4 regions of the Streptomyces sp. NPDC051452 genome follow, and region 1 is predicted to be linked to each of the others. Evidence: riboswitches for the same ligand, from Rfam matches in the RefSeq annotation. Region 1 holds a riboswitch; each other region holds the start of a gene.
The links. A riboswitch is a leader RNA that binds a small molecule or an ion and turns the genes downstream of it on or off. The one in region 1 is predicted to bind cobalamin.
Positions count from the first base shown of each region.

Region 1 (2,813 bases):
CAGGAACGGCACGATGCCGTTGGAGTGCCCGTTGGTGCCGCGGATCAGCGAACCCCGGCTGCGGATGCGGGAGTAGGACAGGCCGATGCCGCCGGCGTGCTTGGAGAGGCGGGCGACCTGGTGGTAGCGGTCGTAGATGGAGTCCAGCTCGTCCAGCGGGGAGTCGAGGAGGTAGCAGGACGACATCTGCGGGTGCCGCGTACCGGAGTTGAAGAGCGTGGGGGAGGACGGCAGATAGTCGAGGCGGCTCATGAGCCCGTAGAGCGCCGCGACCTCGTCCACCGAGCGGGCGGTGTCGTCCTCGGCCAGGCCGGCGGCGACGCGCAGCATGAAGTGCTGGGGCGTCTCGACGACCTTGCGGGTGATGGGGTGCCGCAGCAGGTAGCGGCTGTGCAGGGTGCGCAGGCCGAAGTAGCCGAAGCGGTCGTCGGCGTCGACGTCGATCAGCGCGTCGAGCCGCGCGGCGTGCTGCCGGACGAACTCGGCGGTCCGGTCGGCGACGAGCCCCTCGCGGTGCCCCACGGCGACGGAGTCCGTGAAGGAGGTGACGCCCTGTGAGGCGGCCTCCTCACGGATGGAGAGGGTCAGCAGGCGGGCGGCCAGCCGGGAGTAGGCGGGGTCCTCGGCGATCAGTCCGGCGGCCGCCTCGGTCGCCAGCTCGCGCAACTCGGCTGTGATTTCGGAGGCAGTCCGTGCAGACCGGCCACGCAGCGCGGAGGCGGCGACCCGGCCGGGGTCGGCGTCGGGGAGGTCGACGGTCAGCTCGGTCAGGGTCCGCAGCAGCGCGGCACCGGGACCGTCGGTCTCCAGCTCGCTGACTGAAGCCGGTTCGGCTGGCGCGATGGTCACGTGGGGCTCTCCCTCGCTCGGCACGGGGACCTGGCGGAGGGCAGGGGGCAGCCACGAACGCGTACGGCGTGGCGTCCTCCGGCCCGCTCCACGAGGCCCGGACGTCTCAAGGCACCCGAACCGGACGGCCGGGTGCGCTGTCGGCAGGTCCTCGGACTGGCCAGGCGTGCGCTTACACGCAAGTACACCGTTGCGGGACAGTTCCGGATTCGCACCGGATTCCCCTGCGACGACAGCGAGGACGAGCATACATCTAGTGCCGGGCTGTCGTGGCACCCCCACATGTAGTGTCTGTTGCGTGTTGCGGTGGTATCGGAGCGTCAACTCGAGGCAGCACGGCGGGCCGCCGGGAATCCACTTCCCGGCGGCCCGCCGTGGGTGTCGTGCGCTGTGCCGAGGGCGGCTCAGTGGGCGTCCGCCGCGGTCACCGGCGGAAGCTCCACCTGGACCCCGGGGTCGCCCGCGTCGGCCGTGTAGTCCTCCGGCCGGGTCTCGTCGACGCCCTCCGGCGCCTTCAGGGCCCGCAGGACGAAGGTGAGGACGACGGTGACGACGACGTTCAGGACGAACGCCGTCAGGCCGATGTAGCCGATCTCGCCGATGCCGGGGATCTCCTTGGCGGAGCCACCGAAGTGAGCCTGCGTCGGCGAGGCCACCCCGTACGCGGCGAGCGTGCCGTACACCATGCCGACCGCCCAGCCGGCCAGCAGCGCCCAGCGGTGGAACCAGCGGGTGAACAGGCCGCCGACCAGGGCCGGGAAGGTCTGCAGGATCCAGATGCCGCCCAGCAGCTGGAAGTTGATGGCGACCGTCTTGTCCATGGTGAGGACGAAGACCAGCGCGCCCACCTTCACCAGCAGGGACACGACCTTGGAGACCTGGGCCTCCTGCTTCGGCGTGGCGTCCGGCTTGATGAAGTCCTTGTAGATGTTGCGGGTGAAGAGGTTCGCCGCCGCGATGGACATGATCGCCGCCGGGACGAGCGCCCCGATGCCGATCGCCGCGAAGGCCACGCCCGCGAACCAGTCCGGGAACATGTCCTCGAACAGCTGGGGGATGGCCAGCTGGCCGTTGGTGACCTTCACCCCGGCCGCGATGGCCATGAAGCCCAGCAGCGCCAGCAGGCCCAGCATGAGCGAGTACAGCGGCAGGATGGTGGTGTTGCGGCGGATCACCTCGCGGCTCCTGGAGGACAGGGTCGCGGTGATGGAGTGCGGGTACATGAACAGCGCCAGCGCCGAACCCAGCGCCAGCGTGGCGTAGGTCCACTGGGCCGCCTCCGGCGGGACGAGCGCGCCGCGCGGCTTGTGGGTGGCCGGGTTGATCTGGCCGAACGCGTCGCCCGCCTTGGCGAAGATGTCGTCGAAGCCGCCCAGCTTGATCGGGATGTAGATGATCGCCACCGCGATGACGATGTAGATCAGCGCGTCCTTCACGAACGCGATCAGCGCGGGCGCCCGCAGACCGGAGGAGTAGGTGTAGGCCGCCAGCACACCGAAGGCGATGAGCAGCGGCAGGTCCTTCACGAACCAGTTCGTGTTCTCGCCGCCGCCGACGCCCATCACGTCCAGCACCGCCTGGATGCCCACGAGCTGGAGCGCGATGTACGGCATCGTCGCCAGGATGCCGGTGACCGCCACCGCCAGCGACAGACTCTTGGAGCCGAACCGGCCGCGCACGAAGTCCGAGGTGGTCACATAGCCGTGCGTGTGCGAGACCGACCACAGCCGGGGCAGGAACGTGAAGATCAGCGGGTACACCAGGATCGTGTACGGCACCGCGAAGAAGCCGGACGCGCCCGCCGCGTAGATCGCCGCCGGTACGGCGACGAAGGTGTACGCCGTGTACAGATCACCGCCGAGCAGGAACCAGGTGACCCAGGTGCCGAACGACCGTCCGCCCAGACCCCATTCGTCCAGCGAGTGCTCGTTCTCGGCCTTGCGCCAGCGCGCGGCCAGGAAGCC
Region 1 is NZ_JBITEB010000003.1:439,394-442,206, forward strand. It holds gene ACIBA9_RS11385 (ribonucleoside-diphosphate reductase subunit alpha) at 1-849, opposite strand, end outside; cobalamin riboswitch at 974-1,115, opposite strand; gene mctP (monocarboxylate uptake permease MctP) at 1,254-2,813, opposite strand, start outside.

Region 2 (2,813 bases), on a different contig from region 1:
CTCCAGGTCGTGCACGAGCCGTGCGGTGCGTTTCGCCTGCTGGGCGAGGACCCGCACCCTCACGCTCCGGCCGCCGAACTGCTCTCGGCCGGCGATCAGTTGCTCGTGCTCCTTCGGAGGGAGCGCGACCGCCTCGCGCCCCGCGAGGGTGATGCGACGCGGCTGGGGCCGTCCGGCCATCGGGCTCCTCCCCTTCCCACCTGGGTGCCGCCTTCCCCTCGGGCGGCTTGCCGTGTCGGGCGGAACGCGTGAGGGCCCCGGGATGGCTCCACGGGGCCCTCACGCTGTCCGGAAGTGGGTCAGCGCGCCGTCGGCACCATCCGAGCGGCCGACGCCGTCACCGGCTTGGGGTTCAGCAGCCGTTCGGCCAACTCCCCGAAGAGCAGCCCGAATCCGCCCCACAGCACGGCCTGGATGGCCAGCGCGGACAGCCGGAACCGCCAGAGCAGGGCGGCCGGGAAGTCCTTCGGCACCTCGTCGACGGCCGGCAGGAACCCATAGGCCACTCCGATCACGACGGCGAAGGCGGCCACCGCGGTCACGGTCGCCCACCAGGTACCGAGCGCGGGCGCGAGCCGCTTGCCCAGGAGGGTGGCGGCGATCGCGAGGAGGACGCTGAGCAGCATCATCAGGAAGTACAGGCTGGTCCGCTTGCCGATGGTGTCGGGGTCGCCGACCGAAGGCGGGTTGGCCGGGTACTTCAGGAACGGCACCACGTACACGGCGAGCAGTGCGCAGCCGGACAGCAACAGCGCGGTCGCCCGCGGTCCGAACCGGCCGACGCGGCCGAGGGCGAAGCAGTAGGCGAGCGCGGCGATGCCGCCGAAGGCGACCCCGTAGACCAGGACGCCGGTGGCGAGGCCCGCGGTGGACTGCAGGGAGCGGGAGACGACCTCCATCTCGTGCTCGTGGGAGTGGGCGTCCTCGAAGCCGATCGCCTTGTCGACGCTCGGCTCACCGAGCAGGTAGGCGACGACCAGGGCGAGCACGCCCGCTGCCAGGCCGGCGAGCATGCCCCGGACGAGCAGATTCCTTACGGTTGGGGAGTTCATGGTTGTGCGGCGTCCCTCGTGTCAGTGGCAGGGGAAGCCGAGGAGGTGGCGGGCGTCGTGCACCCACTCGTGGACGTCCGTGCCGTTGAACACGGAGGTGGCGCCCTGTTCGGCGCCGACGAAGTAGAGCAGGACCAGCATCAGGATGCCGAAGAAGACCGCCCAGGGAGCTATCGCCTTCAGCGGCAGCTTGGTGGGAAGGGCGGGAGTGGTGACTGTCGGCTGGGCGACATGCTGCGCCATGGCAGGGGCCTCCTCTGGGAGTTCGCGTCCCATCTCGGTGGTGCGGTGGACGACGGCCACGGGTCTGACTCGCGCGGCGCCTCGGCCGAGGCGCCGCGCACACAGTGGCGCGACCGTGCCGGTTTCACACCGGCTTCCGTTTCGCCGTCGTCGGTATCGGTCAAGACCGTAGCGTGTGTGGCGAACATGGCCAAGACCGTGTCCGTCCGCCGGGCCGCGACCTTTCTCTCATATCCGCCATCAGGGACCGCCGCCGACCGGTGAGGGCGGGACGGCGGCCGTTCGGCTCGTCAGACTCCCTCCGTGCCCGCCCCGGGCCCGGCCAGCCCCAGTTCCCGGTCGCCGAGCGGAGCGAAGAAGCGTGCGACATCGGCGTCGGTGACCTCGGCGAGGGTGGCGGGGGACCAACGCGGGCTACGGTCCTTGTCGATGACCTGGGCGCGGATGCCCTCCACCAGGTCGGGGGTGCTCAGGGCGGCGCAGGAGACGCGGTACTCCTGGTCGAGGACCCGCTCCAGCGTTCCCTGTCGCCGGGCGCGGCGCAGGGCGGCCAGTGTGGCCTTCAGTGCGGTGGGCGACCTGCCGAGCAGGGTCTCGGCCGCCTCCTTCGCCTCCGGGCCGCCGTCGGTCAGCAGCCGGTCGAGGATCTCCTCGACGGTGTCGGCGGCGTAGCAGGCGTCGATCCACTCCCGCCGCCCGGCGAGCACACCTCGCGGTGGCGGCTGCGCATGGCGGGCCAGGACGTCTCGTACGGGCAGGTCCGCGAGGTCGTCGAGGAAACGCCCGAGCGCGGCGGACGGCACGTAGTGGTCGGCGAGGCCGCACAGCAGGGCGTCGGCGGCGCCGATCCCGGCGCCCGTCAGCGCGAGATGGGTGCCCAGTTCGCCCGGGGCCTGGACGAGCAGGTAGGTGCCGCCGACGTCGGGGACGAAACCGATGCCGGTCTCCGGCATGGCGATCCGCGACCGCTCGGTGACGATCCGGACGCTGCCGTGCGCGGAGACACCGACGCCGCCGCCCATGACGATGCCATCCATGACGGCGACATAGGGCTTCGCGTAGCGGGCGATTCGGGCGTTGAGGTGGTACTCGTCGCGCCAGAAGGCGGCCGCGGCGCTGCCATCGCCGTCGCGGGCGTCGTCGTGGACGGCGCGGATGTCACCGCCCGCGCACAGTCCGCGCTCCCCCGCCCCGGTGATGACGACGGTGCGTACCGCGGGGTCGTCCTCCCACACGGTCAGCGCCTCGTCGATGCGGCGGACCATCTCGTGGTTGAGGGCGTTGAGGGCCCTGGGCCGGTTGAGGACGATGTGGGCTGCCCGGCCGTCGGTGTGCAGCAGGACGGGTTCCTCGCCGCCGCTCATCCGGACGCCTCCGTCGGGCCGCGGGACACGATGACACGCATGAGCTCGTTGGTTCCTTCCAGGATCCGGTGGACGCGCAGGCCACGGACGATGTTCTCGATGCCGGACTCGCCAAGGTAGCCGTAGCCGCCGTGCGGCTCGAGCGCGCGGTCGG
Region 2 is NZ_JBITEB010000002.1:526,319-529,131, forward strand. It holds gene ACIBA9_RS07645 (CbtA family protein) at 300-1,052, opposite strand; gene ACIBA9_RS07650 (CbtB-domain containing protein) at 1,074-1,295, opposite strand; cobalamin riboswitch at 1,333-1,480, opposite strand; gene ACIBA9_RS07655 (enoyl-CoA hydratase/isomerase family protein) at 1,586-2,659, opposite strand; partial or broken gene ACIBA9_RS07660 (acyl-CoA dehydrogenase family protein) at 2,656-2,813, opposite strand, start outside.
Region 2: linked by a shared signal. The riboswitch ahead of ACIBA9_RS07650 (CbtB-domain containing protein) and the one ahead of ACIBA9_RS11385 (ribonucleoside-diphosphate reductase subunit alpha) in region 1 are both predicted to bind cobalamin.

Region 3 (2,813 bases), on a different contig from region 1:
GACGCGGGTGGCGTGGGGGAGGACCAGGCCGACGAAGCCGATCGCGCCGGCGCAGCTGACCAGGACGGCCGTGAGCAGTGCGGTCACGGACAGGAGGACCAGGCGGGTACGGGCGACGTGGACTCCGAGTCCGGCGGCTGCCTCCTCACCGAAGGCGAACGCGTCGAGCGTACGGGCGTACCCGAGGCAGGCGACGAGGACCACGGCCAGGACGACCGCGCAGAGCAGTACCTGCCCCCAGTCGGCCCCGGTGAGCGAGCCGAGCAGCCAGAACAGGACGCCCCGGGTGGTCTCGGCGTCCGCGGAGGTCAGGACGGTGAACGAGGTCAGCGCGGAGAACAGCTGCATGATCGCCACTCCCGACAGCACGACCCGGTCGGTGCCGCCGCCGAGGGTGTGGCTGAGCAACAGCACCAGGGCGAAGGAGAGCAGCGCGCCGAGGAAGGCGCCCGCCGACAGGGAGATCACGCCGCCACCCACGCCCAGCACGACCACGGCGACCGCTCCCGTGGACGCGCCGGAGGACACGCCGAGCACGAAGGGGTCGGCGAGCGGATTGCGCAGCAGGGACTGCATCACCGCCCCGCACACGGCGAGCCCGGCACCGCACACGGCGGCGAGCAGCGTGCGCGGCATCCGCAGGTTCCACACGATGCCGTCCCGCAGCGGCGCCAACGTGGCTTCGCCGAGGCCGAGATGGGCCGCGACGGACGCCCAGACGTCTCCCGTGGAGATGTCGGCGGGACCGATCGTCACAGCCACGGCGATCGACGCGAGCAGCGCGGCGACTCCGCTGCCCGTCAACAGCCAAGCGCGCACGCTCACTTGGCGAGCCCGAAGTCGCGCAGACCGGCTGCGACCTCCTCGATCCCCTCGATGGTGCGGATGGACGGGTTCATCGCTTGTCCGCTCAGCAGGACGTACCGCTTCTTCCGCACGGCGGTCAGGTTGCGGGTGGCGGGGTTGGTCTCCAGGAAGCGGATCTTGGCTGCGGCGGTCTCCGCGGTCTGCTGCTTGCGGGTCAGGTCGCCGAGCACGATCACATCGGGGTCGCGGTCGGCGACCGTCTCCCAGCTGATCTGGGGCCATTCGTCGTGGGTGTCGGCGAAGACGTTCTTCGCGCCGACCGCACGGGTGATGGCGCCCGGTGCGCCGCAGCAGCCGGCGAGGTAGGGCGACTGGGAGTTGGCGAACCAGTACATGAGCGAGACGTCGGTGGCGTCGAGCCCGGCGGTGGCCGTGCCGACCCGCTTCTTCAGGGATGCGACCAGCTTCTCGCCCCGCGCCTCCACGCCGAACGCCCGTGCCAGGTCACGTATCTCGCCGTACACGGCATCGAGGGTGAACGGCTCGCCGCGCGATCCGTCGCCGCCACTGTCGTTGTCCTTGCCCGAGCAGTCGGACGGCGAGACATACGTGGGCACGCCCAGCTTCTCGAACTGCGCGCGGGTGGCGACCCCGCCCTTGCCCAGGGTGGAGACGAACGAGGCGGTGACGAGGTCGGGTTCGGCGTCCAGGACCTTCTCGAAGGAGGGCGCGTTGTCGGCGAGGCGCGGCACGGACGTGTTCGCCTTCGCAAGGCCCTTCATCACCGGGTCGGTCCAAGTGGCCGTACCGGCCATGCGGTCGGCGAGGCCGAGGGAGAGCAGGATCTCGGTGGTGCCCTGGTTGAGGGACACGGCCCGCTTCGGCGCCGCTGTCAGGGTGACCTTCCGGCCGCAGTTGTCGAGGGTCACCGGGTATCCGGCGGCAGCGGTCCTCGCCGGCTTCGCGTCGTCGGCATCGGAGGAGCCGCAGGCGGTGAGCAGCAGGGAAGACGCGAGGAGAAACGCCGGAGTGCGGACAAGGGCGGGGGTGCGGAGCACGGGCATGCCTCTGGGGTCGGGGCTCGTACGCGGAGCCTGGCCTACGGACGTCCCTCCACGCCGAAGCGCGGAGGTGCCAGCAGGTCTTCGGACTCGGGTTCGTCCGGACGGGACGCCTTCCCGGTCTCCCAGTGGCGTTGCGTGCCCCGCCCGTCCCCCTCACCGCTGCGCGTCAGTTCCGGGTTCGCACCGGATTCCCTGGCCTCGGATGTGGCTCGACTGGCCCGCTGAGGCTATCAAGTCCGTCGTACGGTCAGATCGTGCGTTCGGTCACGGGGTACGGCACGAACGTGCTGGTGTTCTGGTCGATCCGCAGCGGCCGGCCGAGGGGCGGTGCGCTCCGCTGGGGGCGGTCGAGGCGTTCACAGACGCGGCAGCCCATGCCGATGGGGGTGGCGTCGGAAGGGTCGGTGAGGTCCAGGCCGTCGGCGTAGACGAGGCGGTGGGCGTGGCGGATCTCGCGGCCCAGGCCGATGGCGAACGTCTTGCCAGGCTCGCCCCAGTCTCCGCGGTGCCGGGTGATCGCGCGGGCCGTCCACGGGTAGCGCTGTCCGTCGGGCATCTCGGCGACCTCACGCCCGGTCAAAGGCGCGCTCACCGGCCCGGTAACCATGCTCGCCTGGTCCTTCGTCCGCGACGAGCCGGCCCTGCGCGAGACGCTGCCGCTACGGGCCTGCCCCTTGGGGCCCGGTGTCCGGCGCTGGACCGGCTGGGCGGGGCCGACGGCCGGCCGCCGGCTTTCCCCGGCGTCACGTCACCGGTGTTCGGGGTTCTCGAAGTCCCGGCGGCATCCGGCGTCCCACGCGGCGCGCTGGTTGCCGTAGGCGGGGATGCCGCCCAGGTCCTTCAGCGCCCGGGCCAGGTGCAGCAGGTTCCAGGTCATGAAGGTGGTGTTGCGGTTGGTGAAGTCGTTCTCCGGGCCGCCCGATCCCGGATCGAGGTACGAGG
Region 3 is NZ_JBITEB010000001.1:195,147-197,959, reverse strand. It holds gene ACIBA9_RS00865 (iron chelate uptake ABC transporter family permease subunit) at 1-825, opposite strand, end outside; gene ACIBA9_RS00860 (ABC transporter substrate-binding protein) at 822-1,871, opposite strand; cobalamin riboswitch at 1,926-2,104, opposite strand; partial or broken gene ACIBA9_RS00855 (short-chain fatty acyl-CoA regulator family protein) at 2,119-2,439, opposite strand; partial or broken gene ACIBA9_RS00850 (hypothetical protein) at 2,429-2,539, shown strand; gene ACIBA9_RS00845 (flavodoxin family protein) at 2,620-2,813, opposite strand, start outside.
Region 3: linked by a shared signal. The riboswitch ahead of ACIBA9_RS00860 (ABC transporter substrate-binding protein) and the one ahead of ACIBA9_RS11385 (ribonucleoside-diphosphate reductase subunit alpha) in region 1 are both predicted to bind cobalamin.

Region 4 (2,813 bases), on a different contig from region 1:
GCCGCCCTGGTCGGCGCGATCCTCTGGAATCTGCTGACCTGGCTGGTGGGCCTGCCCTCCAGCTCCTCGCACGCCCTGATGGGCGGCCTGATCGGCGCCACCGTCGCCTCCGCGGGCTTCGGCGCCGTCCACGCCGACGCCCTGGTCACCAAGGTGCTGCTCCCGGCGGTCGCCGCGCCGATCGTGGCGGGTCTCGCGGCCATGCTGGCCACGCGCTTCTCCTACGGCATCGGCGACAAGGCCGAGAGCGAGGCCACCCGCAAGGGCTACCGCGCCGGCCAGATCGCCTCCGCCGGCCTGGTCTCCCTCGCCCACGGCACCAACGACGCCCAGAAGACGATGGGCATCATCACCCTCGCGCTGATCGCGGGCGGCGCCATCGCCCCGGGCTCGAACCCTCCCACCTGGGTGATCCTCTCCGCCGGTCTGGCGATCGCGCTCGGCACCTACATCGGCGGCTGGCGCATCATCCGCACCATGGGCAAGGGCCTGACCGACCTGGAGCCGCGCCAGGGCTTCGCCGCCCAGACCAGCGCCGCGACCGCGATCCTGGCCTCCGCCCACCTCGGCTTCTCCCTCTCCACCACCCACGTCGTCTCCGGCTCGGTGATGGGCGCCGGTCTGGGCCGCAAGGGCGGTGTGGTCCGCTGGTCCACCGCGACCCGCATGGTCGTCGCCTGGGTGCTGACGCTGCCGGCCGCCGCGCTGGTCGGCGCGGGCGCCGAATCGGTCACCGACCTCGGTGACTGGGGCACCGCCCTCGTCGCCGTCTTCCTGGTCGCCGCGAGCGCCGCGATCTGGAAGATCTCCCGCCGTGAGGTCGTCGACCACACGGACGTCGTCACCGAGACGGAGGAGCCGGCCGGGGTGGTGACCACCGCCATCGCCGCGGTGATCCCGCCTCCCACGGCCGCCGTCGCCGAGCAGTCGGCTCTCGCCTTCCCGCAGCAGGCCGCCGGCCCCGCGCAGCCCGCCGCCTCGGTCCCCGCTCCGGCGACCCCGCCGGCCGCCACGGTCTGACCCCGAGCCCTCAGGTACTGAAGGAAACATCATGACGATCGACTGGGCGGCCCTCGGCTCCGTCTTCGGCACCAGCCTGGTGTTCACGGTGGGCCTGGTGGCCCTGTTCACCCTCGGCATCAACGGCCTGTCGCGGCGCGAGAAGGCCGCGGCCCAGGGCGGCTCGGCCACCCTCGCGGTCACCGGCGCCTACGTCTGCTTCGCGGCCTGCGCGGCGGCGGTGGCGTACGGCATCTACCTGATCGTGGCCAAGGCCTGAACCGCCCGCCGATCGTGGCCGCGTCCTGATCGAACACGCCCGAGGCTCCCCTCCCGTCGCCCGGGAGGGGAGCCTCCGGCGTGTCCACGCCTGCCGGGGGCGGGCGTCGGCGCTCCCTCCCCCCGCAGGTCAACGGCTGGTCAACGGCAGGTTGACGGCTGTTCGGGGCGCATGGTGGACTGCCCGGGCCATGTACGGCGGCAAGAGAGGAAGCCGGTGCGAATCCGGCGCGGTCCCGCCACTGTCACCGGGAGGAGACTCCCGGGAAGCCAGGAACTCTCACCGCCGAATCTCGTCGAACCAGGGCGTGGACACCCTGAGTGAGGACCCGGATCGCCATGCTCGGCCGCCGAAGGACCAGTACCAGGCCCACCCCCCTACCCACGGCCGTCTGAGCCGATGGGTGCCGATCGCTCCTACGCGTACGGCGCCGCCGCCGGCCTGCTGGGTGACCTGATCCTGGGCGATCCGCGCCGGGGGCACCCGGTCGCCGCGTTCGGACGGGCCGCCGCCGCGGTGGAAGGCGCCTTGTGGCACGACCACCGGGGCTGGGGCGCCGTGCACACCGCGGTGTGCGCCGGCGGCGCCGTCGCGCTCGGCGCGCTGACCGCACGGGCCGTACGCCCCTCGCCTGCCGCGTCCGCCGCGCTGACCGCCGCCGCCACCTGGGCGGTCGTCGGCGGCACCTCGCTCGCCCGGGAGGCACTCGGCATCGGGCGCGCCCTGCGGGCCGGTGACGTCGAGGCGGCCCGGGCGCGGCTGCCCCATCTGTGCGGCCGGGACCCGCAGGCGCTGGACGCCGACGGGATCGCCCGGGCCGTGGTCGAGTCGGTGGCCGAGAACACCTCCGACGCCGTCGTGGGCGCGCTCGTCTGGGGCGCCGTGGGCGGAGTGCCCGGTCTGCTCGGGTTCCGGGCGGTCAACACCCTGGACGCGATGGTCGGTCACAAGTCGCCTCGTCTGCGCCGCTACGGCTGGGCCTCCGCCCGCCTGGACGACGTCGCCGGGTGGCCGGGGGCCCGGCTGACCGCCGTACTCGCCGCCGCGGCCGGGCCCGATCCGCGCGGCGCGCTGCGCGCCTGGAAGGCCGACGCGCGAAGGCATCCGAGCCCCAACGCCGGACCCGTGGAGGCCTCCTTCGCGGGCGCGCTCGGGGTACGCCTGGGCGGGACGCTCGCCTACGGCGGCCGGGTCGAGCACCGCCCGGTGCTCAACGGGGCGGCCGGGCGCCCCGTCCATGTCAACGACATCGAGCGGGCGGTACGGCTGTCCCGCCGGGTCGGCCTGCTCGCGTTCGGCGTCACACTCGCCGCGCGCCGACTCGTGAAGGGAGCGGGGAAGTGACCGGGGGTCTCCTCGTCGCCGGCACCACCTCCGACGCCGGCAAGAGCGTCGTGACGGCCGGAATCTGCCGGTGGCTGGTGCGCCAGGGCGTGAAGGTCGCGCCGTTCAAGGCGCAGAACATGTCGCTCAACTCCTTCGTGACCCGGGAGGGCGCGGAGATCGGGCGGGCCCAGGCCATGCAGGCCCAGGC
Region 4 is NZ_JBITEB010000004.1:59,798-62,610, forward strand. It holds gene ACIBA9_RS12510 (anion permease) at 1-1,020, shown strand, start outside; gene ACIBA9_RS12515 (hypothetical protein) at 1,052-1,279, shown strand; cobalamin riboswitch at 1,437-1,579, shown strand; gene ACIBA9_RS12520 (cobalamin biosynthesis protein) at 1,679-2,623, shown strand; gene ACIBA9_RS12525 (cobyric acid synthase) at 2,620-2,813, shown strand, end outside.
Region 4: linked by a shared signal. The riboswitch ahead of ACIBA9_RS12520 (cobalamin biosynthesis protein) and the one ahead of ACIBA9_RS11385 (ribonucleoside-diphosphate reductase subunit alpha) in region 1 are both predicted to bind cobalamin.